3 regions of the Cohnella sp. genome follow, and region 1 is predicted to be linked to each of the others. Evidence: riboswitches for the same ligand, from Rfam matches in the RefSeq annotation. Region 1 holds a riboswitch; each other region holds the start of a gene.
The links. Region 1 has a riboswitch for cyclic di-AMP ahead of ACESLM_RS17925 (KamA family radical SAM protein). Riboswitches for the same ligand answer to the same signal wherever they lie in the genome.

Region 1 (7,570 bases):
GTACGTCTTCATCACGCAGACCGCGTCGCTCGTCGGCTACATGCTGCCGCTTGTCGTCCCGGGCATCTCCTCAGACATCTTCTATATTCCCGCCGGTCTCGTGCTGATCTCCGTTGCGATTCAGTGCGTCGTGTTGCTGCGGCCCAAGCTGTACAATAAATAGGATTACAAGGAGGAGTAGCCGATGCTTATTCAGACGAGAACGATCGCGGTGCAGAAGGGGAATGCCGACAAAGTCGTCGAGAGATTCAGCCAGGAAGGCGTTCTCGATGAACGGGAAGGTCTGATCGACATTACCGTTATGACGAACAAGCGGAGCAAGGACATCGACGAAGTCGTCGTCATCATTCGCTGGGAGTCCGAGGAAGCCTGGAAAAACTGGGAGAAGAGCCCCGAACACATTCAAGGGCATCGCAATAGCAACGGACAAACTCCTCCCGACTACGTCATCAGCACGACCGTCAACATGTACGACGTGAACAAAGTCAGGAAGGGGAAGTTCGGACAATAGTCCCGAACGGACCCGAGAGACGAAGGGCATGCTTGTCCCGCGAGCGCAACGGCGGGAAGGGCATGCCCTTTAAAATAAGTTGACGCCGACTTTGTTTTCGTATACATTTGTATACACAACGAACTGTATACATTTGTATACGAAGGAGGAATTGCCGATGAGAATGGGACATCGCGAAGAGGGCGGCGACCGCGGCCGCGGGCACCGAGGGGAGTCTCACGGGCACGGACATGGGCATCGCGGTTCGCGGGGCTTTCAGGGCGGGCGCGAGGCCCGGGGCGCGCAGACGTTCAGAAGAGGCCGCGTTCTGATGTTTCTGGAGCAGTTGAGAGTCAAGCGCGCGACGCTGGCCAGACAGCTCGCGCAGCCGGAGTTCGAGGCCATTCGGCCGGTGCTGTCGGGAGAGCTGAAAGCGTTGGATCAGGTTATCGAAGAGTACGTCCATCTGTTCGATCTTCAGGAGGTCGGAGAGGAGCCGGCGCCGCAACGTCCGGCTGACGAAGGAGAGGGGAACAATTAACGATGCTTCGCAGGTTTTTCTCGTATTACCGTCCTTATAAAGGTTTATTCATTCTCGATTTTACTTGCGCGGTGATCGCGGGGCTGCTCGAGCTGGGCTTTCCGCTGGCGGTCAGCGCTTTCATCGACGATCTGCTGCCGAACGGCGATTGGCAGATGATCGTGCTGGCCAGCATCGGTCTGCTCGGAGTCTACGCGCTTAACACGGTGCTGAACTACATCGTCACCTATTGGGGGCACATGCTGGGCATCAACATCGAGACCGACATGCGCCGGAAAATGTTCGATCATATCCAGAAGCTGTCGTTCCGGTTTTTCGACAACCACAAGACCGGGCATCTCGTCGGCCGGGTGACGAACGATCTGAACGACATCGGGGAGATCGCCCATCACGGTCCCGAGGACATTTTCATCGCGGTCATGACGCTGGCGGGCTCCTTCACGCTGATGGCCTACATCAACCTGGAGCTGGCGCTGCTTACGTTCATCATCATTCCGATCATGGCTTGGCTGATTATCGTGTTCGGAGGCAAGATGACGAGCACGTACCAGCGGCTGTTCGGCAACGTCGGCAGCTTTAACGCCCGGATCGAGGAGAACGTTGGCGGCATTCGCGTCGTGCAGTCGTTCGCCAACGAGGAGCACGAGAAGAAGCTGTTCTCCGTCGACAACCGCAATTTCCGCGAGACGAAGCTGCTCGCCTACAAGACGATGGCGAAGAGCTTCTCGGTGACGTACATGCTGATGCGCCTCATCACGATATTCGTCATGGTGTGCGGAGCTTGGTTTTTCATCGACGGCCGGATCGAGCTTGGGGAATTTATGGCGTTTCTGTTGCTGTCTAACATTTTCTTCCGGCCGATCGAGAAGATCAATGCCGTGATCGAGAGTTATCCGAAAGGAATTGCCGGCTTTAAGCGCTACGTCGAGGTCATCGACACGGAGCCGGACATCGTGGATGGCAAGGACGCGGTAGAGGTCGATACGCTGCGCGGCGACATCCGCTTCGAGAACGTGTCGTTCGGCTACGAGGAAGGGCGGGACGTGTTCAAGGGAGTCGACCTGTCCATCCGCGCGGGGGAGACGATTGCATTCGTCGGACCTTCGGGCGCCGGCAAGACGACGATCTGCAGCCTGCTGCCGCGATTCTACGACGTCACGGGGGGAAGCATTACCGTCGACGGCATGGACATCCGCAATCTGACGCTGAAGTCGCTGCGCCGCAACATCGGCATCGTGCAGCAGGACGTCTTCCTGTTCTCAGGCTCGATCCGCGAGAATATCGCTTACGGCGATCTGAAGGCGACCGACGAGCAGATCTGGGAGGCGGCCAGACGGGCCTCGCTTGAGGACATGATCAAGCAGCTTCCGGAAGGAATGAACACGATCATCGGCGAGCGCGGCGTCAAGCTGTCCGGCGGCCAGAAGCAGCGGATGGCGATCGCGCGGATGTTCCTGAAGAACCCGCCGATCCTCATCCTCGACGAAGCGACGTCGGCGCTCGACACCGAGACCGAAGCCGCGATCCAGCAGTCGCTGTCCGAGCTGTCCGTCGGCCGCACGACGCTCGTCATCGCGCACCGGCTGGCGACGATCAAGAACGCCGACCGCATCATCGTCGTCGATGAGAACGGCATCGCCGAGCAGGGCAGCCATCAGGACCTGATCGCGTCCGGCGGCATCTACAGCCGGCTTCATCAGGCTCAGTATCAGCATGCTTGAGTCGATTGCGATATCGTCTAAATAAGCGATAAGGCAAGGGGCTGTTCCATAAGCAGAGTTGCTTGAGATGATCGATAGACAAAGTAGGGGTATGTACCTCCTGGAGAATGCCTCATACGCTCCTGAAACCACCTTATCACGGGTTTACCCATTCAGGTTTCAGAAGCGTATAGCATCGGAAGGAGGTACATACCCCTTGCACCTTTATCATCGATTAGCTTTCACAGCAACTTGATTGGCTTATGGGACAGCCCCTTAAAAACGAAATCGCTTATAAGAGAAGCCTGAATGCCAGTATTGGCTACGAGCGGCTCCGAAGCGGTTATTCCGCCGAATCGGTCGGTCCTCGCGAGGCTGGAGCGGCAGGCTGGGCAAGTTCGGCAGGCGTCGCAAGATCGGGATCAGGAGCGGGAGAAGCCGCATCGTACAGCCCCGTGCGCCCCTTGAACCAGCGGAACAGATGGGTCGAGATGACCTTCAGAATCGCGTAGCCCGGAACGGCGAGAATGATGCCGATCATGCCGAACAGGTTGCCGGCCGCGATTATGACGAAGATGATCGTGATCGGATGGACGCGCATCGTCTTGCCCATAATTTGCGGCGAGATGAACTTGCCTTCGATCAGCTGCACGATCGTCCAGATGACGATCATTTTGATCAGCATGATCGGGGAGGTCATCATGGCGACGATGAGCGCCGGCGTAATCGCGATCGCAGGCCCGAGATAGGGCACGATGCTCGTACAGGCGGCGATGACCGCAAGCACGAGGGAGTAGTCGAGGCCGATAATGAGATAACCGATATAGAGAAGCACGCCGATGCAGGCGCTGACGATGATTTGTCCGCGGATGTACGAACTGATCTGGTGGTTCATCTCCAGCATGACGCCGAAGGATCGGCCTCTCAGGCGGGTCGGCACGAAGCCGAGCACGAACGGGACAAGCTTCTTGCGGTCCTTGAGCAGGTAGAACAGGACGAACGGCACCGTAATGATCGCCAGTACCGTCTCGGTGATTTTGCCTACCACTCCGCCGATTCCGGACCAGGCGTTGCTCAGAATCGTCGATACGCGCGAGGAGAACTCGTCGGCCAGCCTGGCCGTGTCGATGCCGAGCATGCTCTGTAGCTCGTTGAAGTACTCGTTGCCGATCAGTTCCTCGAATTTCTGCTGCGCATTGTGCGTGTATGTAGGGAACTGCGAGATCAGACTGGCGATTTGCTCGCTGAGCAAGGGAACGACCTTCATGATGATGAGCGTAAGCACGGTCAGAATAACGAGATAAAGTCCGAAGATGGAGTATACGCGTTTAACTTTCCGGTGTTCCAGGAAGTCGACGATCGGATTGAGCAAATAATAGGCGACTCCGGTCAGCAGGAACGGCAGAAATACGGTCTCCAGAACGACGATAAACGGATGGAAGATGTACGAGATTTTCTCCAGAATGAAGATGTTCAGGCCGATGAGCAGAATGACGAACAGAAACAGAACGAACTTCCGGTCGATCAGCCCTTTAATTCCGTCCGATAGTTTGCGAGCGCTGTGCATGAATGTTCCTCCTTCTTTCTTCCATTGTAACCGACGCGAATCCCGTCGTACAAATCGTCGAAACCCGGGCGCTATCAAAGGTTGACAGGGTGGAGGGATTAAATTATAGTGAATTTAAGCTTAGTTTCCGGAAACTTCCGGAAAGCGGGGGAACCAAGTTTTTGGGGCGAATCATTCAGCGAGAATGTAGGGAACCATCTATCCCGAGCCCGTCAGCTAACCTCGTTTGCACTGGATGGGTCATAAGTTGCTCATTCTTTTGACCCGCTAAGGGTCTTTTTCTGTCTTTTTCGGCCCTTGTACGCAGCAGGAGATGGTCTGCCGCGGACGGGGTTTATTTTTGTCTTGAGACGAAAGGGGGTATAGCGGGGCTTGGAACGGATTCGTTCTCGAATTCGACTGAATATACCTGGAGGAGGAAGGCCGAATGCCGCAACCAAAGTATATCACCGATATCGGAAAAATCTCTCGCATCCCCGAGGAACAACGTGAGAAGCTGAAGAAAATCACCGAGAAATTCGTGTTTCGGGTGAACGAGTATTATTTGAATCTGATCGATTGGGACGATCCGCACGATCCGATTCGCAAGCTGGTCATCCCGAACGAGGGAGAGCTGGAGGAGTACGGACGCTGGGACGCTTCGGACGAGGATACGAACTACGTCGTCAAAGGCTGCCAGCACAAGTATTCGTCGACCGCGCTGCTGATCGTCTCCGAGGTGTGCGGGGCTTACTGCCGATATTGCTTTCGCAAGCGGTTGTTCCGCAACGACGTCAAGGAGGCGACCTCGGACATCGAACCGGGCTTGCAATACATCGCGAACCATCCCGAGATCAGCAACGTCCTGCTGACCGGAGGCGACAGTCTCATTCTCGCCACGCCTAAACTGCGCGCCATTTTGCATAGATTGCGCGAAATCGAGCATGTGAAGATTATCCGGCTCGGTTCGAAAATTCCCGTCTTCAACCCGATGCGGATCTACGAGGACGAGGAGCTGCTGGAGACGATTCGCGAGTTTTCCGACGCGAACAAGCGAATCTACGTCATGGCCCATATCAACCATCCGCGCGAGATTACGCCCGAAGCGGTGCGCGGCTTCCAGGCGCTGCACGACGCCGGCGCGATCGTGGTCAACCAGACTCCGGTGCTCAGAGGCATCAACGACGATCCCGAGGTGCTTGGCGAGCTGCTCGACCGGCTGAGCTGGGCGGGCGTGACGCCCTACTATTTCTTCATCAATCGTCCGGTGGCGGGCAACAACGATTTCGTGCTGCCGCTGGCCCGGGTGTACGACATCGTGGAGAAGGCGAAGGCGCGCACTTCCGGTCTGGGGAAAAGGGTGCGCCTGTCGATGAGCCATACGTCCGGGAAAATCGAAATTTTGGCGATCGAGAACGGCAAAGCCTACCTGAAGTACCACCAGTCCCGAGACGGCAATTACGGCAAGTTCATGATGCTGGATTGCCCCGACGACGCCTCTTGGTTCGACGATCTTCCGGGAAGCGAGCGCTATTGGAAGAAGCCGGCGAAGCGGACGAAGGAAGTCGTATCCGTGAACGAGCTCCCGGACGTCCCGCGCAAGCGGGAGAGAAGAGCGGAGGTTCCGAGCTGACGGACGCGCCGAAGCGAGCCTTCGGGCCGTTCTGAACAGATCCGCCCTGCGAAGGGCCGACCCGCAAGCCGGGCGACGACAACGGTCGCTCCCCGGCAGCTTGCGGGCCGGTTTTTTTTCGCGCGTTCCGCTCGAATGCAACCCAAAGCGACAAAGGTTCCGCGGTTTCCCGTCGACCGTTTGACATGCTTCTTGCCCGCAGGAAGGTAAAATCTATTCATTCCAATATATGGAGGAATGGATGGGCGTGTCGAAGGGGAGCAAAACGGTCGTATTCATGCTGATCATCCTGCTCGCGGCGCAAGGAATCGCGGACGCGGCGGGCGTTCGCTCCGGGCAATGGAGCGGCAAGCAGGCAGGCTCCCAACCTTTTCCCGAAGCGTACACGGAGATCGAGGGAGTGCTCGGGTTTCGCGGCGGGGGAGCAAGGAACGCTCCGTCCTACGGCACCGCGGAGATGCGGACGTACCGGCCCAAGGTCGTCTGGGAGAAAAAGACGAAAAGCAGCTCATGGGGCGGCGGCGCGGGTTGGACGGGACAGCCGGCGATCGTCAGATGGAAGCCGGAAGTGCTGCAGGCGATGAACGTAAAGGCGAAGTTTCGCTCCAAGCCGGATTTTACGGAAGTGATCTACGCTTCCTTGGACGGTTACGTCTATTTCCTGGAGCTGGAGACGGGCGAGGAGACGAGAAACCCGATCAAAGTCGGCAATCCGATCAAAGGCAGCGTGTCCGTCGATGCGAGAGGTTATCCGCTGTTGTACGTGGGAGAGGGCATTCCCGAGAACGGAACGATCGGATTCAACCTGTACAGCCTGATCGATCAGACAAGGCTGCTCCGCGTAAACGGCATCGATTCGTTTGCTTACCGGAGATGGGGCGCGTTCGACGGTTCGGCTTTGTTCAACCGGTTGGACGATACGCTGACCGTGGGCGGGGAGAACGGATTGTTTTACCGCGTGAAGCTCAATACGTCGTTCGATCCGCAGCGGAAGACGCTGTCGATCAAGCCGATCGTCAGCAAATTCCGTTATAAGATAAGCGCGAACGCCTACCAGGGCATCGAAAATTCCGTCGCCGCTTACGGGGACTTCGCCTATTTTGCCGATAACGGAGGCAGCCTGCTGGCGATGAACGTGCGGACGAACGAGCCGGTCTGGGCGCTTCCGCCGCTGGACGACACGGATGCGACGATCGTCGTCGAGGCCGAGAACGATGTTCCGTACTTGTATACGGGGACTGAGGTCGACAAGCAGGGGAACAAAGGCTACGCCTACTTGCGCAAAATAAACGGCCTGACCGGTCAAGTCGTCTGGCAGGCGAAATACGAATGCCTCTCCATCGTCGGAGGGGATCACCCCGTGAACGGCGGCGTGCTTGCGACCCCCGTCGTTGGCAAAGGGAACATCTCCGATCTCGTCGTGTTCACGATCGCGCGCTACGGGACGCTCGGCGCCGGTCTGATGGTCGCCTTGGACAAAAAGACCGGCAAAGAAGCGTGGCGGCTGCCGATGAAGCGCTACGCCTGGTCGTCTCCGACCGACGTCTACGATTCGCAGGGCAACGCCCATCTGCTTCAAGCCGATTCCGGCGGGGTCGTCTCCGTCGTCTCGGCCAGGGACGGCCGAGTTCGCGGAAGCTTGGCGCTCGGCGCCAACATC
Region 2 (7,570 bases), on a different contig from region 1:
GTACTGGGAGGTCGGCCCGACGCGCACGCTGTACGTTCCCGCGCCGCTGCTGCGCGAGGGCGAGAATGAACTGATTGTGTTCGAGCTTCACGGTACGGAGGATCCGGTTGTCCTTCTGACGGATCGGGCGGATCTGGGCTAAAGCGCAAAGAGCCGCCCGCTAGCTCGGGCAGCGGCGGTCAGCGAGGCCGCGGAGACGCGGACAGGGACCGAAAGGACAATGGAGCGGTGAAACGGGGAACGGAGGATCAACGGAATGGGAGTGTCGATACAGGAAGCCGCGCGCATCGCTCCTTCGCCGCGGCAGTTGGCGTGGCAGGAGCTGGAATTCTACGCGTTTATTCATTTTACGGTGAACACGTTTACGGATATGGAATGGGGGCATGGCGACGAGAGCCCCTCCATATTTAATCCGTCCGAGCTGGATGCGAGGCAGTGGGTGGCGGCTTGTCAGGCAGCGGGGATGAAGGGACTGATTCTCACCTGCAAGCATCACGACGGGTTTTGCTTATGGCCCAGCGCTTATACGGAGCATTCGGTGAAAAGCAGTCCGTGGCGCGGCGGCCAAGGGGATCTCGTGCGCGAAGTATCCGACGCCTGCCGGGAAGCCGGCTTGAAATTCGGCGTCTACTTGTCGCCATGGGATCGCCATGAGCCGAGCTACGGGGATTCGCCGGCGTATAACGCCTTCTTCTTGAACCAGCTTCGTGAACTGCTGACCGGTTACGGCGAGCTGTTCTGCGTCTGGTTCGACGGAGCGTGCGGCGAAGGGGCGAACGGCAAGCGGCAGGTGTACGATTGGGATGCGTATTACGGCTTGATTCGCGAGCTTCAGCCGAACTCCGTCATCTCCGTCTGCGGACCGGACGTGCGGTGGTGCGGCAATGAGGCGGGACATACGCGGAAGTCGGAATGGAGCGTCGTTCCCGCGACGATGCGGGATAACGAGAAGATCCAGGCCAATTCGCAGCAGGCAGACGACGGCGAGTTCGCCAAGCGCGTCGGCTCGGAGGATGAGGACTTGGGCAGCCGCGCCGTGCTTGCGGGAGCGAGCGAAGCGGTCTGGTATCCGGCGGAGACGAACACGTCGATCCGTCCTGGCTGGTTCTACCATGCCGCGGAAGACGACCGCGTGAAGACGGCGGACGAACTGATGGAGCTGTACGAGCGGACCGTCGGAGGCAATTCCACTTTCCTGCTCAACTTGCCGCCGGACAGAAGGGGACTCCTTCACGAGAACGACGTCGCGCGGATGAAGGAACTGGGCGAGCGGATCGGACGGACTTACGGCGCCGACTTGGCTGCCGGAGCTTCCGTCCAGGGATCGGCTGGGAAAGATGCGGCGCACGGAGCGGAGCGCTTGACCGACGGCGACCGTTCGACGTTCTGGCAAGCTCCGGAAGGCGCGGAGCAAGCCGAGTTCGTGATCGAACTCGGAAGCGGGCTGGCGTTCGACCGCGTCGTGCTCGCGGAGAACATACGCGAAGGCCAGCGCATCGAGCGTTTCCGGCTGGAAGCGTCGTCCGGGGACGGGGAGTGGCGGCCTCTGTACGAGGGTACCGTCGTCGGTTACAAGAAAATTTGCCGCATCGCCGAGACGACCGCCAGCCGCTTGCGCCTGACGATCGAGGAGTCTCGCTGGAGCCCGACTTTGACCAGCGTTGGCGTGTATCGGAGCTTGGCGGTTGAGCAGTAAAGGGAAACTGTCCCGCAAACGATCAAACGTGGCCAACAGAAACGGCGCTGCAACGGGTGATTCCGCTGCCAGCGCCGTTTTTTTGCGACGATTGACCAGTTTGCGTACATGCAAAGCGAGTTGTTCTAAGAAATCGTGCAACGCCACCCCAATGACGGTCAAACGGAGGGCGTTGTTCTAAGAAATCGTGCAACGCCACCCAAATGACGGTCAAATGGAGGGCGTTGTTCTAAGAAATCGAACATTGGCACTCAGACGAGGCAAGCGCCTTCGCCGTCCTATGGTAGTTTTTCTACTTGAGAGACTTGTAATAAGCCGAGAAAACATCGGCAAACGCCTCCGCAGCGAGACGGCTTTCCTCCAACGTATTGTTGGCGCCCCCGATTTCGAGCAGCAGACTGCCCGGAGAGAGAGATTGGTTGTATTCCCCGTTGCCCTGGTGGGCGCTCTTGGAGATGACGCCGCGGGACAGGCCGGGATATTTCTTGTTCAGCCGCTTGTTCAGCTCTTCGGCCAGCTTCTGGTTGGCGGCGTGGTTCGGATGGGCAGTGCCGATAACGAACAGGATGCGTGCGTAGTTTTTGCCTTTGATTGCGATCGTCGTATTTTTGCGCGGAACGTCCGCGTCTCTGTGAATATCGAAGAAATAGGCCAGTGAAGGATTAGCCTTCTTGGCTTTGGAAATGGCTTTGCGAGATTCCGCGTAGGATTGCGAGAAGCCCAGCTTCTGAACTCTCAGTCTCTCGGCAAAATCCGTGGTTTCCACCAAAGAACGGATTCCCGACTTGTTCAGCATTTCTCCCAAATGTCCGCCTACCAGGGTAATGTTGATTTCGGGATCGTCGACGGAGGAGCCTTTGGCGTTGCGCGCGACGTTTTTCCAAGATTCCCGGTTATGGGTGTGGTAGATGTATACTTTCGGCACGTCGCCTTCATCGAGATTCGTCTTGACGACCCAATTAGCTACGTAGGCCCGATTTCCGTCTGCAAGCGAAACGAGATACCAATCTCCCTCGACCGCGGCGATCGGCAAAGTATCTCCCGGGGCGGCCTTGCCTACGATGTCGTAGTCCAGTCCCGGTCCGCTGCGCAAATTGGTCGTGTCCACGAAAACGACGTAGCGAAGAGGATTTTCGGTCTCGACCACCCAACTGGCGACGTAAGCGCGATCCCCGCTCGGAAGCGGCACGACGTACCAATCTCCTTCCGTATTGACGATCGGCAGCGTAACTCCAGGCACGGCTTTGCCTACAATCTCATAATCCAACCCCGGTCCGCTCCGCAGATTGGTGACATCCACGATTTTGACGACACTTCCGGGCGTCGCGACGGATGAATTCTGGCTGACCGGTTCGTTGGCCGGCTCAGTCCCGATGGCAGGGGCGGCCGGCGGGGATTCTCCGTAAGCCTCGGAAGCGGAAACGAAAGAGACGAATAGTAGCAGGACGACTGCGGCTGCACGGGTTGCGATTTTACGAAGAAACAAAGCATCCTCTCTCCCTGTTCGAAAATTCGTTTATACATTTTTCGACAGGGTTGAAGTAAAAGCCTGCTGTATGTCGGAAAATTATCATGAGAAGTTCGCGAGCGATGTCGAATAAAGGTGCTATGCACAAGAACGTATGTTTGGCATAATGAATGCAAAGGATAAACGGCGAGTGAAGCACACTCCGATAAGCGCCAGAAGGCGCTCGGGGCGTGCTTTTTTTCGCGTGTGCGGAAGTCGTCGGAGAGGGGATGTGGTGTATAATGAAGGTAACGGATCGGCGCAAGAAGGAGAAGCTGAAGCTCGATCAAATGATCGCAGCAAGCACGCGCACGGACGATGAGAAGCGGCAGCTGTTTGCGCAGGAGTTTGCGCGCCTGAAGGAGACGATCGGGGAGACGCTGGACGTCATCCGGGACCTGCATCAGCAGCGGCTGCTGCCAATCGGCGACATGGACCGGATCTTGCAGGTGCTGGGGAACATCCTGAACTACTTATACCGACATTACGGTGAATATAAACAAACGGAAGAGGAGGTACGCCGAATGTTCAAAACGTATATTCCGGAAGCGATGAAGAAAGGCGAAAAAAAGGCCAAAATCAAGGTTGCCCGCAATTTGCTGAAAATGGGCTTGGATGTAGGCATGATCGCGAAAGCGACGGAGCTGACCCCCGAAGAGGTGACGAGCCTGCAGAAGAAAAAAAGTTCTGTCCAGTAGTCTAAGGCACTACTTAAAGGAACAAAGGCCCGCTATAGGCGGGCCTTTGTCATATAAAAGAATTATTGCTTAGCGACTTCCTCGGCTTCGATCTCCGTTGCGATTTTCTCGTAGGTCTCGTCGCTGAGAATTCGGCGAGCTCCAAGATAACGCTTGGCGTAATAATTGTCGTCGAGGGAGGTAATCGTCACGCCCTTGGAAGCGGCGTGGGCGAACTTGTTCTTGCCGATGTAGATTCCGACGTGAGAGACGCCGCTGCCGCTCGTATTGAAGAATACGAGGTCCCCAGCGCGCAAATCGTCGTCGGAGATCTTCTTGCTCTTCTCCCAGCTGTACATGTCCCGCGAAGAGCGGGGCAGGTCGATTCCGAGTTCATTGAACACGTATCCGGTAAAGCCGGAGCAGTCAAATCCCTTCGGTGTCGTTCCGCCGTACTTGTAATCCGATCCGATCAGCGGAGCGATCGCTTTGTCGAGCTTCGAATCCGCGAATACGCTGCCGACCTGGAATGCCAAGAGCAAAGCAAGGCCAAACAAGAAGACTGAAACTTTACGCAAAACCGGCGACTCCTTCCAATGCCTACGAGGTTAGCTTAAGGGTTCGGTAGAAGGTCCCCTATGGCTTCTTTGAAGCAAAGCCAACTCACCCGAAAAGATGGTTCCCCCGTTCCCCGATTCACGGGAACTCGGCATTTTATGATTTCTTTAGCTTTATATATTCGGTTATCCTGACGAATTTCCTGCATCTTCTATATTAGAATTCCTTAATCTAGGGACGGCCATTAGGCTCGGATACCCCTCCTTTCGTCCCGAATGTATCCCGCCGATAATAACGCCAAACCCCGGCTGCGGCCGGCAAGCGGCGCAACCGGGGAATGTCCCGGGAAGAATATTGTCGATTGTCGGGACGTGATAAGCCTACGATTTCGCGTCTCGCCATACGTGAAACTGGGATGCGGAAGTCCACAGCTTCAGCAGGGAGCGCACGAAGTGAAAAGCTTGATGCAGCGTCACGGCGAGGAAACCCGACCAGAGCAAGGAGATTGCCCAGGCTGCGGCGGACACCGCAAGTCCGATGCCGAGCATGACGAGCGTAATGCCCAGCAGGGGGAAGGCCCGGCGAAACGCCAACCCCAAACTTCTGACGATACCTTCCCGCGCAGCCGCTCCGAACTGCATGAATTGGCAGACCAGATGTACGGCGAGTCCGTACAGCAGCCATGAGGCCGCGTAAGGGAGCAGGTCGAGGAGCCAATTCGTCAGCGAAGGCTCGGAGAAAAAGCGGTCCTTGGCCATCGGCAGCAGCCATGCGGCGGGAAGCAGGAGGAGCGCGTTCTCCATCCAGTAGAGCAGGGTGACCGGCTTCCATGCCCGTCGCACCCCGGACAATACCCGCGTTCCTTCCTCCTCGGCGGAGTGGCGGAAGGAGTAAAACAGTCCGGCATTGATCAGGGGGGTTAGCACCATCCTCAGGAGAAGCAGTCCGCCGAGCACCCAGAGCACGTCGTCGACGAGATCGGTTTTCAGCAGGCGGAACTGGGCCTCGATCAGGAACAGATGGGCGGCGTCGGAATTCGGATGTTCGTCGGGATAACGCGCGAGTACGGGCGTTACGACCGAATCGACGAACCGGTACAGGAAAAATCCCCACAGCAGACGGTACAGGAACAGGAGAACCAATACATATTTATGCCTGACGGTCATGTCCCATCCCATTTTTAGTCTTTCGCGCATTTTCTTCCCTCACCTCACCAGGCCAATGATCCGAACAGACCTTCTATAATCTGGGTTATTCCGGTTGCATACCGGGAGCGCTGTTCGGGCGGTACTTCGGCTTTGAGATAATTGTTGTACTTGCGATTGTCGAGCACGATATGGTTGCCGGGATCGATCGTCGCGTAGAGCAGCGGGGAGGCCGACTCCAGCTTGAGCTGAACGTGGGGCTGAACGCCGTCCCAGCGCTTGCGTACCGACTGGCCGTCCTGGAACTGCAGCCATACCGATACCGCTTCCGGGCTGCCCCCGTTGCGCCGAAGCAAGACGATGCTCTCGTAGCCGGTGTCCGTCTTTCTCGTCTGAATCGTTTCCACCGAGAAATCCGCCATTTCGCCGCGCTGCACGTAAGCCCGGAAGAAGTCGGTCCATTTCTCCTTCGTCACCGTCTCCACGACTTTCTGGAAGTCCGAGAAAGAAGGATGCTTGAACTTGTACTTCTGAAAATAGGTTCGCATGATCTTGCTCATCGTTTTGTCCCCGACTTGCTTCTCCAGCGCGAAGAGCACGAGCTTGCCCCGCAGGTAGACGTTCTCGGCGTATCCGTCCGAGGAGCTGAACTTCCAGGAGGAGAGGCTCAGCGGCTCGGGATGGGTCATATAGCTGGCCTCGATCGGCAGATTGGGCAGTACGCCGTAAATGCTGGCCATCAGCTTATCTTCGGTGTAGGACGTAAAGCCTTCGTCCAACCAGGCTTCTTCGAATTCGTTGGAAGCGACGAGCCCGTACCAGTATTGGTGGGCGATCTCGTGGACGAGCGTTCGTTCCAGCTCATAGCCGGGATTGTCGTCCCGGGCCGACGCTCCGGTGACGAGCGTCGGATATTCCATGCCGCCGGCACCGTTGCCGCTTGCCGGAGGGACGACGACGGAGAGAGTGGAATAGGGATATTCTCCGTACCACTGTCCCAGCTTGGCTAACGCGGACTTGGCAGCGTGCATGTAGCGGTCTTTCAAGTGCTGATGGAGCGGGTCCAAATAGAGCTTGATCCGAACTCCGGGAATTCCGGGCGAAGAGAACGAATCCTCCACGTACACGAAGTCCGGAGAAGCCGACCAGGCGAAATCGTGCACGTCGTCGGCATAGAACTGGAAGCTCTTGCGCCCGCCGGAGACGGCCGGGGTTTTCGTAAGGAAGCCGGTAGCCGCTACTTTATAACCGTCCGGAACCTCGATGCGAACGCTGTAGATGCCGAAGTCCGAATAAAATTCGGAATCTCCGTGGTATTGGTGCAGATTCCAGCCCTCGGAGGCGCGCCCCCTCATTCCGGACGTCTCGTAGACGGGAATTTTGGGAAACCATTGGCCGGCCATGACGAAGTTGCCGGATTTGCCCATGCGAGCGAAGATTTCGGGCAGCAGAACGTTGAACTTCATGCGCAAGGTGACGGATTCCCCAGGATTGACCGGTTCGGGTAGCCGGAAAGCCGCCAGCGTGCGGTCGTTGCGGTTGCCGTCGTCCGGCTGCACGTAATGGACTCTGGGCAGAAGCGTTTCCCCTTCCTCAGTGGTCAGAGAGGTAAGCTCCATCCCGCCGTAGCCGCCTTCTTTCATTTTGTCTCCCCTGAGCTTACCTCCCGATTCGCGGAGGAACGTACTGCCGGGCGCGAAAGCGTTCGGATATAGATGAAGGTACATCTCGGAGACCGCTTTGCGCCCGGGATTTTTCCAGGTAACGACCTGCTCTCCCAGCAGGGTTCCGCTGTTCTCGTCGAGCGAGACGGAGATGTGGTATTCCGTTACGCGATTGCTGAGGACGACGGCTTGCGGTTTCTGCGGAACGTCGGGCCCGGGATTGGGCTCGGACTTGGCTTCTGCCGCGGGCGGGCCGGCGGCGGGAAGATCGGACAAGGAAGACGCGGGCAGGGCGTATTGATCGACCCAAGCGTCGGCAAACC
Region 3 (7,570 bases), on a different contig from region 1:
AAGGTGGATTGGAGCGGTCTGGGAGCGGGACATTACGCGGCGATCGCTTATAACGTGATCGTCTGCACGGTCGTCGCGTTCGTTGTCTGGAACGCCAGCATGTTCAAGATCGGCGCGGCTCGCGCCAACTTCTTCCGCTACGTCGTGCCCGCGGCGGCCGTCATTGCCGGGCTGCTCTTCTTCGACGAGTCGATCTCGGGCTGGCAGATCGTCGGAGCCGTCTGCATGGCGGCGGGGCTCGTCTGGATCAGCATGGAGAAGAGGCGCGAACCCGCCCCCGTTCTGACCCGCATGGAAACGAGAGAAGGAGTTGTCCCTTGACGGGGCAACTCCTTCTTTGTCATTTCGCTTCGGTTCCGATTACGGTTACGGATAAGGGATCGACGTATTCTCCTTCTTTAAGCGTCGAGTAATGTAGATGGGGACCGGTGGATTCCCCGGTGCTGCCCATCTGTCCGATCAAATCGCCGGACTTCACTTCGTCTCCGGCTTCGACCGCGAGCTTGTCCAGGTGCCGGTATTCGGTGACCCACGCTTCGCCGTGCTCGATCTTCACCGTCAAGCCTTTGGCAGAGTCGTATTCGGACTGCACGACTGTGCCCGCGCCGGCCGCGAAAATATCCGATCCGGCTTTGCCGGCGATATCGATGCCGTCGTGCAGCGATTTTTCGGATGTGGTCGGATGGATGCGGTAGCCGTAGCGCGAGCTGATTTTCGCGTCTTCCGGCATCGTGAGCCGCAATTGAATTTCCTTTGCGCTATCGTGGTTCGTTTCAACGGCTTGAGCGGGCTGCGGCTCGCCCTTGTCCGCCGCGAGAGCGGACGGCAGCAGTAAAGCTCCGGCCAGAATGAAGACGGCGGCCCCGGTATATAAGGCTTTCTTTCGAGCTGGTTTGTAGTCTCGGATCATCACGATTCTCCTTGCGATCAGTTTTTTGCTTCCGAAGAAACCGACTCCCGATAACGCGACTTTCCGCGCGGCTCCGATTTCCAGCAGCTTGATCATGCAGGACGCATAGGTTTCCTTGGAGGCAATGGCATTCAGCACGTTCGCGTCGCAGGCGCTTTCCTGATCGATGCGCATTCTCCTCAGCCCGTACCACGCCAGCGGATTAAACCAATGCGCGGAGACGAGCGAATACGCCAGCAAGTTGACCCAAATATCCTTTCTCCGGTAATGGGCCAGCTCATGTCTGAAGATGCATTCCCATTCGGCTTCGGCCAGACGTCCGGCCAAATCCCGCGGAATCAGCACGACCGGGGAGAAAATGCCGAACAGTGCCGGTCCGGACACGAGACGGGTCAAGCGAAGCTGAACGCCGGGGCGGATGCCGCTGTCCGCGCGGATTCGCGCGAACATTTTTTCCAGCTCGCGGGGGACGGTCAGGCCGGGCTCTCGCCGTAGCGCCCGGGACATGGCAAGATGTCCGGCGAGCGGAAACAGCAGCGCCAGAGCGATGCCGGATAGCCACACGGCCGCAGCGATTCGAAGAAGAAGGTTGTCCGGAGCCCTATTGGAGCTCGCGGGTTGTGAAGCTGCCTCTTCTCCTTCGAATACGGCTACGCCGCTTGTCCCCTCTGAAGCTTCCGCTGCTGCGGCGGCCGAGAGGTTTTCGGCGCGAGATTGAATCGCGTCGAAGACCGGCAAGCGCGTTTCCAGCGTATCGGGCACGGGCAGCCATCTCAGTTGGTTTCCTACGTCTCCGGGCAGCAGCGGGATCAGCAGCTTCGCGAGCAGCAGGAACCACAGGGCGTACTTCCAGCCTGGGGACAGCGTCCTGCGCCACAGTCGCAGCGCCGCCGCGAGCAACAGCGCGAGGACGGCGGCTTCCGCCGAGCCGACGAGCGCTTGCCCGAATATTCGGATCGCAAGCTCCATCGTCATTTCTCCTTTTCCCGGAGCAGGTCTTTCAACTCCTTGATATCGTCGGGAGAGAGCTTGCCGGATTCCAGGAAGTGCACCATCATCGGTTTAAGCGCGCCTCCGTAAATTCGGTCGAGGAAGGAGCGGCTTGCTTCGCGAACGCATTCCTCTTCGTTGACGAGCGGGAAGTAAGCGTACTCCCGCCCGTCCTTGCGGAAGCCGAGAGCTCCCTTCTGAACAAGTCTGCCGATGAGCGTCTTCACCGTCTTCGGCTTCCACGATTTCGTCCCGCTTAAGCGGGAAATGATGTCGGCGGCCGTTAATGGCGACGTTTGCCATGCGATTCGCATAATATCCCATTCCGCGTCCGAAATGGGTGGGGATTCGGGCATGTCGGTTCCTCCGTTCGTTCATCGCCGGCGATGAATACGCCAAAGATTACAACTGTAGTCTACAAGGGTAGATTACAGTTGTAATCGATTTGTGTCAAGCTGTCCGCGTCGGAAAATTTACGGCGTAGGGGCGGAGCGGGCCGGGGATGCCGCTTTGAAGCGATGGTAGCGGAGTAGGATATCCTGGTGGAGGGCGTGATCTTCGGGGATTCCCATATGCTTGCGGATGACGTGTCCGACGCCTCTCTGGCGAATGGAAGTTTGCAGAATGACCGCCTCGAGATCCCCGTCATCGTCGTACAGCAGCGCAGAGGCCATGGCGGATGCGAGATGCGGAACCGGAATACCGTTGTCGAAGGCTTGCAGCGCCGGACGCACCAGCCTTTCGTTGCTGGAAAGCTTGCGAAGCGGAGAACGTCCGACGCGGGCGATCTTGTCGACGATGGCGGCGTTCTCGAATCTGCGCAGCGTGCCGCGTACGTATTGGCTGTGTTCAGCCTGGCTGAAGCCGTGTTTGGAGACGAGCAGCCGGGACGTCTCCTCCAGCGTCCGCTCGACGCTTCGCCGCAGCTCCGGGTCGCGCATCGATTCCTGGATTGTCCGGTAGCCTTGCCGGTATCCGTAATAAGCGGCGACGGAATGCCCTGTATTGACGGTAAACAGCTTTCTCTCGACGTACGGCTCGAGCGAGTCGACGTATTGGGCGCCTTCGATGACGGGGAAGAGATCGAGCGAAGGGACGCGCTCGATAATCCATTCGCAGTAGGGCTCGACTTTGACGGCGAGCGGGTCGGCGTGCTGCTGCGGAGGGACGATGCGGTCTACGGCCGCGTTCGGGCAGACGAGCATGCTGTCCGCGAGCGGCTTCCATTCCGGCGCCAGATGGCGCATGATCCATTTGCGCAGCAAGGCGCTTCCGTTCATCGCGTTCTCGCATGCGATCACAAGCAAGGGGCGGGGCCTCTCTGCCAGGCGCGCTTCGATTCCCCGGGCAATCGGCTCCGCGATCTCGGGAAGCGCGGACGCCCCGACCGCCGTCGTAATCACATCCGCTTCCGCGACCCGTCTGATGACGGCATCCCGGTCTTTGAGGCTGACGGCGGTCACGTCGCTTACAAGAGTGCTGCGCTCCGGCTCTCCGGCGTAGGTGACGGTGTACTGCTCCTTTAGCTGCAGGGCTTTGACCTGGCCGGCGTTGCGGGCGGCGAAGCACACTTCATAGCCCGAACGGGACAGCATCAGTCCGATAAATCCTCTTCCGATATTTCCTGCTCCGAACTGTACGGCTTTCATAATCCGTTCCTCCTCTTCGCGTGATGAATGTTGCTCTTCCGTGTATGCTCGATCGTTCGTTAGAAAAGACCGCTTGGATTTTCGTTGGGAGCTATCGCCATTAATTTTCTGATTAATCAGAAAATTAATGGCGCAGAAGGGGCGATGGTGGTGCTGCTTCGTGTTCGTTGCAGTTTTCAGCCCCGTGCGGCGCGACCGCAGCGAACCTCAACCTCGTGCAGCGCGACGAGGGCAAATACAGCGACCTGAGGCAGCGAGCTTCAATCCCGCGCAACGCGACGAGGCCAAAAAAAGTGCCTCGGATCAGCGAACCTCAACCCCGCGAGTCGCGACGAAGGCCAAAAGAATGCCCTGAAGCAGCGAACCTCAACTCCGCGCAACGCGACGAAGGCCAAAAAAGTGCCTCAAAGCAGCAAGCCTCACCCCCGCGCGGTATCAAGCCTCGACTTAGCGATAGCGGGCTCGAACCCTCGCGCATGCCACACCCCCGACTGGCGTCGTCGATCTCAAGACGCTTCCGAACGGCCGGCTAGATGGCGGAAGTCCAGCTCCGCAAGCGAGCTGGCCCGGTAAGGAGATTTCGGGAAGCCCAGCGTTTCGGTCAGCACATTCGGAACGACGACGCACACCGTTCCTGCGGCGATCGCAGCTTTGGCTCCGTTGGGGGAATCTTCCACCGAGATCGTCTCTTCGCCGCGAACACCGAGGATGCTCATCGCTTGCAAGTACAGCTCGGGATTGGGCTTCACTTTGCTAACGTGATCGGAAGTGCGAATGCACTCGAAATAGTCGGTCAGCTTCAGGCGATCCAGATGAGTGCGAACCCAATGCTCGGAGGAGCTCGAAGCGAGGCCGATTTTAATTCCGAGCGCTCTGGCCGACTCCAGATAGCCGAGAACTCCCGGACGCACCGTTTCCTGCTCCATTAGTTCGGCGTGCTTGTCGTGAACGGACCGGCGGAAAGCCGCCTTGTCGATCGGCAGGCCAAGGTCGGTCATGAGATATTCATAGGGATTAAAAGCGTGCAAGCTCGTGCCGATGCATTGCGAATATTGCTCCAGCGTCAGCTCGACGCCGTGGGAGCGGTACGCTTCGCGGAACGCCCGGTACCAGGCGGTCTCCGTATCGATGATTGTTCCGTCGAAGTCGAAAATAATGGCTTTGATCATGAACAGTCTCCTTTCGCGCTTTCCGCGCCCGATAGAATGTTCCGGATGGTCCATCCGGAAAGAGAAAACGGCAAAAAGGGCCCCTTTCTCAGGGCCCGGCTTCCGAAAGAAACTGAAGAAGCAAAATATAGACCCATCTTCCGCAGACGAGGTTAGCTGACGGACTCGGGAAGATGGTCTCCCTACGTTCATATGCGAACGATTCGCCCCAAAAGTGGTTCCCCCGCTTTTCGACGACGAGCGCCGAAAACTAAGCGTGTTATAACTGTAACTCAAAGTCAATTTAATGTCAAGTTATATTACATTATATTTGAATAAGGGGTTTAATGTAACTTTATATTACATTAATATGCCGCGTTAATGGTTTGAACGAGCTAACCCCGGGGGGAGGAGGGCAATGTTGTCAGGTTAAAATTTGTCGCCCCCGGTCCTGGCGAATAGGTTGAGCCTTGACGGGACCGAGACTGCGAGGCCAAGGCCAAAAAAGTGCCTCGGCGCTGTCCAAGCCGCGCGGCCAAGGCCAAAAAAGTGCCTCGGCGCTGTCCAAGCCGCGCGGCCAAGGCCAAAAAAGTGCCTCGGCGCTGCCCAAGCCGCGCGGCCAAGGCCAAAAAAGTGCCTCGGCGCTGTCCAAGCCGCGCGGCCAAGGCCAAAAAAGTGCCTCGGTGCTGTCCAAGCCGCGCGGCCAAGGCCAAAAAAGTGCCTCGGTGCTGTCCAAGCCGAGCATAGTACGCTGACAACATTGAGCTAACCCCTCCTCTCCTCGCCCGCTCCGACCGGAACCTTACGAAGCACCCTGCGGTATTCCGAAGGAGAGAGGCCGCTCCACAAGCGGAACTTCTTGGAGAAATAAAGCGCATCGCCGTAACCGACGGACGAAGCGACCTGCTCGATCGTCATGTCCGAGGCAAGCAGCAGCTCGGCCCGCTGCATGCGCATCTGCAGCAGATACTGCATCGGCGACATGCCGGTCGACTGTTTGAACAGCTTGCACAGGTGGGTGCGATGGTAGCCGAGCATTGCCGACATGCCCGAGACGGAGATTGGTTGGGCATATTGCAGCGTCAAATACTGCAAAGCCTGCTTCACGACGTGATCCGAATCCGTCGTCGCTGCGCCGCCTGCGGAGACAGAGAACCGCTTCTTGGCGCGGGCGGCACCGAGCTGGTGCAGCAGGAGGCGAAGCCAGCCTTCGGCTTCCAGGTTGGACAGTTCCGCGCCGAGCGAAGCCTCGAAGCAGCGGCGGAGCTGCTCATAGGCGTTGCGGAGATGCGGATTCAGGCTGCCGGAGACGACGGGGGATTCGGGAGTAACGCCGATTGCGTCCATGGCCGCGGCCGCGCCGGGGCCGTTGAAGGCGAACCAGGCGTACCGCCAAGGCGCGTGCTCGTCGGCCTGGTACGAGAACAGCTCCCCCGGAAAGATGGCGAAAGAGTCCCCCGCGCCGCAGCGGTATCCGATTCCGCCGATTGTAAAATCCCCGTGCCCGGACAGAACGGTGTGGATCAAATAGTAGTCGTGAACGGCGGGTCCCATTTTGTGCAGTGGGACCGGCTGGCCTTCCCCGCTGAAGAGAACGGCCAACTCGCCGCCGGAGGGGGAGGGGTTCATGCCGAGGACGTACTCGTCGTGATCCGGATTCATCGCGTCCACCTGCCTGTTTCCTTTTCTCCCACTATAGCAAACAAACGACAAATGTCCATATAAATGCGCGATGCCTCCATACTCTTATGAGTGCGCTTGCTTTACATTGAGAGTAGCCAATCATTTTAATCAGCCGGAGGTTATGAACTTGTCCAAAATTACTTTTATCGGCGCGGGAAGTACGGTTTTCGCCAAAAACGTGCTCGGGGACGTTATGCACACGCCTGCGCTGCAAGGCTTCGAGATCGCTCTGTTCGACATCGATCCGGTTCGTCTGAAGGATTCCGAAAACATTCTCAATAACATCAAAAAGACATCCGGAAGCAGCTGCGTCATTAAGTCCTACAGCGACCGCAAAGAGGCGCTTCGCGGAGCGAAATACGTCGTTAATGCGATTCAGGTAGGCGGTTACGACCCTTGTACGATCACGGATTTCGAGGTTCCGAAAAAATACGGACTGCGCCAGACGATCGCCGACACGGTCGGCATCGGGGGCATTTTCCGCAACTTGCGCACGATCCCGGTCATGCTCGACTTCGCCAAGGACATCCGCGAGGTTTGTCCGGACGCTCTATTCCTGAACTATACGAACCCGATGGCCGTGCTGACGAACGTGATGAACACGTACGGCGGCGTCAACACGGTCGGTCTGTGCCACAGCGTTCAAGTGTGCGTGCGCGACCTGTTCGACAACCTGGGCATGGACGCGACGGGCGTCAAGTCGAAGATCGCCGGCATCAACCACATGGCCTGGCTGCTGGAAGTGTCCAAGGACGGCGTCGACCTGTACCCGGAGATCAAGCGCCGCGCGGCAGAGAAACAGAAGGAAAAGCACCACGACATGGTCCGTCTGGAGCTGATGCTGAAGTTCGGCTACTATATCACGGAATCGTCCGAGCACAACGCCGAGTATCACCCGTACTTCATCAAGCGCAATTACCCGGAACTGATCGAACGCTTCAACATTCCGTTGGACGAGTATCCGCGCCGCTGCGTCGAGCAGATCAAAAACTGGGAGAAAATGCGCGAGGAGCTCGTCGGCGACGCGAACCTCCAACACGAGCGCTCCCACGAATACGCCTCCTACATTTTCGAGGCGATCGAGACGAACGCGCCGTTCAAGATCGGCGGCAACGTCATGAACACCGGCGGCCTGATCGCCAACCTGCCGCGCGAAGCTTGCGTCGAAGTTCCGTGCCTCGTCGACCGCT

Region 2: linked by a shared signal. The riboswitch ahead of ACESLM_RS03980 (C40 family peptidase) and the one ahead of ACESLM_RS17925 (KamA family radical SAM protein) in region 1 are both predicted to bind cyclic di-AMP.
Region 3: linked by a shared signal. The riboswitch ahead of ACESLM_RS01765 (HAD family hydrolase) and the one ahead of ACESLM_RS17925 (KamA family radical SAM protein) in region 1 are both predicted to bind cyclic di-AMP.

Annotation. Positions count from the first base shown of each region.
Region 1 is NZ_JBEPYQ010000055.1:3,232-10,801, forward strand. Features, by position in the region: gene ACESLM_RS17900 (MFS transporter) at 1-163, shown strand, start outside; gene ACESLM_RS17905 (antibiotic biosynthesis monooxygenase) at 185-511, shown strand; gene ACESLM_RS17910 (hypothetical protein) at 669-1,031, shown strand; gene ACESLM_RS17915 (ABC transporter ATP-binding protein) at 1,034-2,752, shown strand; gene ACESLM_RS17920 (AI-2E family transporter) at 3,075-4,298, opposite strand; cyclic di-AMP (ydaO/yuaA leader) riboswitch at 4,406-4,544, shown strand; gene ACESLM_RS17925 (KamA family radical SAM protein) at 4,726-5,910, shown strand; gene ACESLM_RS17930 (outer membrane protein assembly factor BamB family protein) at 6,152-7,570, shown strand, end outside.
Region 2 is NZ_JBEPYQ010000008.1:11,004-18,573, reverse strand. Features, by position in the region: gene ACESLM_RS04000 (glycoside hydrolase family 35 protein) at 1-142, shown strand, start outside; gene ACESLM_RS03995 (alpha-L-fucosidase) at 257-1,696, shown strand; gene spoIIP (stage II sporulation protein P) at 1,989-3,182, opposite strand; gene ACESLM_RS03985 (hypothetical protein) at 3,446-3,901, shown strand; gene ACESLM_RS03980 (C40 family peptidase) at 3,964-4,458, opposite strand; cyclic di-AMP (ydaO/yuaA leader) riboswitch at 4,463-4,602, opposite strand; gene ACESLM_RS03975 (hypothetical protein) at 4,819-5,634, opposite strand; gene ACESLM_RS03970 (M1 family metallopeptidase) at 5,649-7,570, opposite strand, start outside.
Region 3 is NZ_JBEPYQ010000003.1:88,052-95,621, forward strand. Features, by position in the region: gene ACESLM_RS01745 (DMT family transporter) at 1-321, shown strand, start outside; gene ACESLM_RS01750 (M56 family metallopeptidase) at 341-1,879, opposite strand; gene ACESLM_RS01755 (BlaI/MecI/CopY family transcriptional regulator) at 1,882-2,256, opposite strand; gene ACESLM_RS01760 (mannitol-1-phosphate 5-dehydrogenase) at 2,374-3,549, opposite strand; gene ACESLM_RS01765 (HAD family hydrolase) at 4,056-4,718, opposite strand; cyclic di-AMP (ydaO/yuaA leader) riboswitch at 4,844-4,985, opposite strand; gene ACESLM_RS01770 (hypothetical protein) at 5,168-5,452, shown strand; gene ACESLM_RS01775 (AraC family transcriptional regulator) at 5,463-6,359, opposite strand; gene melA (alpha-glucosidase/alpha-galactosidase) at 6,508-7,570, shown strand, end outside.